2 regions of the Streptomyces sp. NPDC021080 genome follow, and region 1 is predicted to be linked to the other one. Evidence: riboswitches for the same ligand, from Rfam matches in the RefSeq annotation. Region 1 holds a riboswitch; the other holds the start of a gene.

The links. A riboswitch is a leader RNA that binds a small molecule or an ion and turns the genes downstream of it on or off. The one in region 1 is predicted to bind glycine.
Region 2: linked by a shared signal. The riboswitch ahead of gcvT (glycine cleavage system aminomethyltransferase GcvT) and the one ahead of gcvP (aminomethyl-transferring glycine dehydrogenase) in region 1 are both predicted to bind glycine.

The regions. Positions count from the first base shown of each region.
Region 1 is NZ_JBIRQM010000003.1:746,132-748,576, forward strand. It holds gene gcvP (aminomethyl-transferring glycine dehydrogenase) at 1-1,340, opposite strand, end outside; glycine riboswitch at 1,519-1,614, opposite strand; gene ACH4S8_RS10680 (PRC-barrel domain-containing protein) at 1,727-2,095, shown strand; gene ACH4S8_RS10685 (DNA polymerase IV) at 2,298-2,445, opposite strand, start outside.
Region 2 is NZ_JBIRQM010000010.1:341,670-344,114, reverse strand. It holds gene gcvT (glycine cleavage system aminomethyltransferase GcvT) at 1-1,076, opposite strand, end outside; glycine riboswitch at 1,224-1,320, opposite strand; gene ACH4S8_RS25925 (AAA family ATPase) at 1,496-2,164, shown strand; gene ACH4S8_RS25920 (enhanced serine sensitivity protein SseB) at 2,229-2,445, shown strand, end outside.

The DNA of each region.
Region 1 (2,445 bases):
AACGCGCTCCACACGGCGGCCAGCTGCTCGCGCGTGGTCGTCTCGTCGCACGAGATCGACACCTGGTCGGCGTCGACGGGGTGGAGGTTGACGCCGTTCTCGCGGGCGGCGGCGACGATCTCGGCGGCGCGGCCCGGGACCCGCACGGTGAGCGTGTCGAAGTACGCGCCGTGCACGACCTCGACACCGCCGGCGGTGAGCCCGGCGGCCAGGACCGTGGCGTAGCGGTGGGTACGCCGTGCGATGGTCCGCAGGCCCTCGGGGCCGTGGTAGACGGCGTACATGCCGGCCATGACGGCGAGCAGCACCTGGGCGGTGCAGATGTTGCTGGTCGCCTTCTCCCGGCGGATGTGCTGCTCACGCGTCTGCAGGGCGAGGCGGTACGCCTTGTTCCCGTCAGCGTCCACGGAGACACCGACGAGACGGCCGGGAAGGCTGCGCGCGAAGTTCTCGCGGACCGCCATGTAACCGGCGTGCGGACCGCCGAAGCCCATCGGCACACCGAAGCGCTGGGTCGTACCGATCGCGATGTCCGCGCCGAGCTCGCCGGGCGAGGTCAGCAGGGTCAGGGCGAGCAGGTCGGCCGCGACGGTCACGACCGCGCCGAGCTCGTGCGCCTGCTCGACGAGCGGCTTGATGTCGCGTACGGAACCGGAGGCGCCCGGGTACTGGATCAGTACGCCGTTGATCTCGCGCCCGGCGAGGTCGGCCGGGATGCCGTCCGTGAGGTCGGCGACGACGATCTCGACGCCGGTCGGCTCGGCGCGTGTCTCGATGACGGCGATGGTCTGCGGCAGCGCGTCCGCGTCGACCAGGAAGAGGCCCTTCTTGTTCTTGCCCATGCGGCGGGACAGCGCCATGGCCTCGGCGGCGGCGGTGCCCTCGTCGAGGAGGGAGGCGCCGGAGGTCGGCAGCCCGGTCAGCTCGGCGACGACAGTCTGGAAGTTCAGCAGCGCCTCGAGACGGCCCTGCGAGATCTCCGGCTGGTACGGCGTGTACGCGGTGTACCAGGCCGGGTTCTCCATGACGTTGCGCAGGATCACCGGCGGCGTGAAGGTGCCGTAGTAACCGAGGCCGATCATCGAACCGAGCACCTGGTTGCGGTCCGCGAGGGAGCGGAGCTCGGCCAGTACCTCGGCCTCGGTGCGCGCGGCCGGCAGGTCCAGGGCCTCGGCGTTCTTGATCACATCCGGCACCGCGGCGGCCGTCAGCTCGTCGAGCGAGCCGTATCCGACGTGCGCGAGCATCTTGGCGCGCGCCTCGGGGTCGGGCCCGATGTGGCGCTGCTCGAAGGGGATGCCCTGTTCGAGCTCGGAAAGCGGAATGCGAGGGGCGGTCATGGCGGAGGCCTCCTGGTCTGACGCGACCTTCGAGGGGCACCCCGGCGCGGGTACCCCGACGGCCTCCCCCTCTGTCATCTCAACCTGAGAGTTTCACCGGACAATCCCGCGGACGATCCGGTTTTCACCGTCGGTGAGAGCGGAGGCCATAGACACCCGCTCTGCTTTCCAGAGTGACCTCGTCCGTGCGGTACGTGTGCCTGAGAGATTCCGGGGAGGATTTGCTCCTTCGGCGCCTCCGGTGAAATCCGGAGGACTCTCCCGCACGGGATCAGCAGCCGTTTGCCAGCCTACCAGCGGCGACTGGAGGACAGCTCGAGTGGCCGCCTTCACAGATGTGCTCTTTTGTAGTACTTACGGATGAGTTTGCGACCACTGGAGGGACCGTGCAGACCGACATCGATCCGCGCAACCTGATCGGCCGCAAGGCGTTCGACAGCAACGGCACCAAGATCGGCACGATCGACGAGGTCTACCTCGACGACGCGACCGGCGTCCCGGAGTGGGCGGCCATACGCACCGGGCTGTTCAGCAGGGACGCCTTCGTGCCCCTGGAGCCCAGTGAGATCGTCGAGGGGACCCTGCGCATCCCCTTCGACCGGGCCCTGATCAAGGATGCCCCCGACTTCGGTGTCGGTCGCCACCTCTCCCCCGAGCAGGAGCTGCAGCTCTACCACCACTACGGCCTCGACGTGGCGTCTCCGCCACCGCCGGACCGGGACTTCGGCCGGCTCGCGGGCTCGGAGGACACCTGAGCCCCCGACCCGGGGCCCTACACCCCGGCTCCCACCGCCGGCGACGGCCAGGGTCCTGCGTCCCGGCTCCCGGCACCAGCGACGGCCCGGATCCCTGTCTGCCGTCCCGGCTCCCGGCTGCGGCCCGAGGTCGCACGTTCCGGCCTCTGACGCCGGCGGCCCGGGTCTTATGCCCCGGCTTCCGGCGCCGGCGGCCGGGGTCCTACGCCCCGGCTCTTGGCACCAGCGGCGGCCCAGGGTCCTGCATCCCGGCTCCCGGAACCGGCGACGGCCCGGAGTCCCGCGTCCCGGCCTCTGACGCCGACGGCCCGGGACCCGCCGACGCTCCGTCGGCGTCCCCGGGTCTTCGC
Region 2 (2,445 bases), on a different contig from region 1:
GGCTCGTGGCTGCCCCGGATGTCCACGCCCACACCGGCCGTGCCCGGCGCGGCGTGCGCGGCGTCGACGTACGCCATGGCGATCGGCTTGCCCAGCGTGGGGGAGGGGGCGCCGGAGGTGATCTCGCCGACGACCTCGCCGCCGGCGACGACCGCGTAGCCGGCGCGCGGCACCCGGCGGCCCTCGGCGATCAGGCCGACGAGGACCCGCGGCGGGTTCTGCTCGGCACGGGCGGCGGCCTCCTCGAGCGCCGCGCGCCCCACGAAGTCACCGTCCTTCTCGAACTTCACGACCCGGCCGAGGCCGGCGTCGAAGGGGGTCAGCGAGGTGGTCAGCTCGTGCCCGTACAGCGGCATGCCGGCCTCCAGGCGCAGCGTGTCGCGGCAGGACAGGCCGCAGGGGACGAGACCGGCCGGGGTGCCCGCGTCGGTGAGCGCCTGCCAGACCTTCTCGGCGTCGGCGGGGGCGACGAACAGCTCGAAGCCGTCCTCACCGGTGTAGCCCGTGCGGGCGATCAGGGCCGGGACGCCGGCCACCGTGCCCGGCAGGCCCGCGTAGTACTTCAGGCCGTCGAGGTCCGCGTCGGTGACCGCCTTGAGGATGCCGGGGGACTCGGGGCCCTGCACGGCGATCAGCGCGTACGCGTCACGGTCGTCGCGCACCTCGGCGTCGAAACCGGCGGCGCGAGCGGTCAGCGCGTCCAGCACCACCTGGGCGTTGGAGGCGTTGGCGACGACCATGTATTCGTGGTCGGCCAGGCGGTAGACGATCAGGTCGTCCAGGATGCCGCCGTCCTCCTGGCAGATCATGGTGTAGCGGGCGCGGCCGACGCCGACGGTGGCGATGTTGCCGACCAGCGCGTGGTTCAGGAGGGCCGCGGCCTCGGGGCCGGTGACGGTGATCTCGCCCATGTGGGAGAGGTCGAAGAGGCCGGCCTTCGTGCGGACGGCGATGTGCTCGTCGCGCTCCGAGCCGTAGCGCAGGGGCATGTCCCAGCCCGCGAAGTCGGTCATGGTCGCGCCGAGCGAACGATGCAGGGCATCGAGCGCGGTGTGACGGGGTGCGTTGCTGCTCATCGGTCTGGCTCCCAAGGCATGACGGCGAGGTCGTTCCTCCCCATCTGTCATCGGAACCTGAGAGGTTCATCACGACCACACGAAACGGTGGTCCTGACTTGCACCTTGGGTGGAGCCACCGGTGAGCGGCCCGCTTTTCAGATGTGCCTCGCCCGCGCGGTAACGGTGCCTGAGAGATTCAAGGGAGGGACTTGCTCCTTCGGCGCCCGGATACACGTACCCAGGACTCTCCCGCGCGGATTCAAGCGGCCGGTATGCAGTTGGCGCGGCCATCATCGCACGCGTTCCCGGATCACGGCAGCCCGGCGTCTGTGACACGGCTGTGGCAGTCCGTGCACGGAAAAGGGAAGCGCCGGGCATTACCTTCTCTTTACACTCGACGGGGATGGGACTCCACGTCCAAGGGGAGGACGGTCACGGTGAACAGGACCACGGCGTACGCGACGACCTCGGGTCTCGCACTGTCCGAGCAGCCCGGCGCACCGGCCCGCAAGGCCCGCGGACCGCGTCCGGAGGCCGTCGTGCGGGATCTGCGCCGGCGGGTCGGGCACAGCCCGCACGGGCTCCGTTTCGGGGCGAGCGACCTCGTCGTGGTCACCGGACTGCCCGGCAGCGGAAAGTCGACGCTGATGCGCAGGGCGGTGCGGGGCGCGCGCATCGACTCGCAGGACACCCGGGAGCGCTGGGACGGCCGGATGGCCCGGCTGCTGCCCTACGCGGCCTACCGCCCCCTGGTCCGCCTCGCCCACTACGCCGGCCTGCGCCGCGCCCTGCGCGAGGGCGGCGGACTCGTCGTGCACGACTGCGGCACGCAGGCCTGGGTGCGCCGCTGGCTCGCCCGCGAGGCCCGGCGCCGCGGCGGTGTGCTGCATCTGCTGCTGCTCGACGTCACGCCCGGCACCGCGCTGGACGGCCAGTGCCGGCGCGGCCGGGGCGTCTCGCGCTACGCCTTCGCCCGCCATCGCGGCGCGGTCGCCCGGCTGCTGCGCTCCGCCGAGAGGGGAGACCTGCCCGAGGGCTGCGGCTCGGCGGTCCTCATCGACCGGGACGCGGCGGACGTGCTGACCAGGATCGACTTCGGCCACTGACCCGGCGGCGGTGGCCCACTAACCTTTCCAGCCGGAACAGTGGTTCGAAGCGGGCGGTAGACAGATGGACTTTCCGGCACAGGCGCATCCCCATCCGCACGGCGGTTGGCCCGGCAACGAGCTGGAGGAGGTGTTGTCCTCCTCCCTCGGCGTGCCCGGGCCCTCGGTGGCCGCTCGCATCGTCGAGGTGCTCGGCCGCAGCTTCCTGTGGGTGCCGCTGCCCAACGGCGGCGGCCCGCAGAGCGGTCCGCTCGATCTGCCCACGATGGACATCGGGGGCG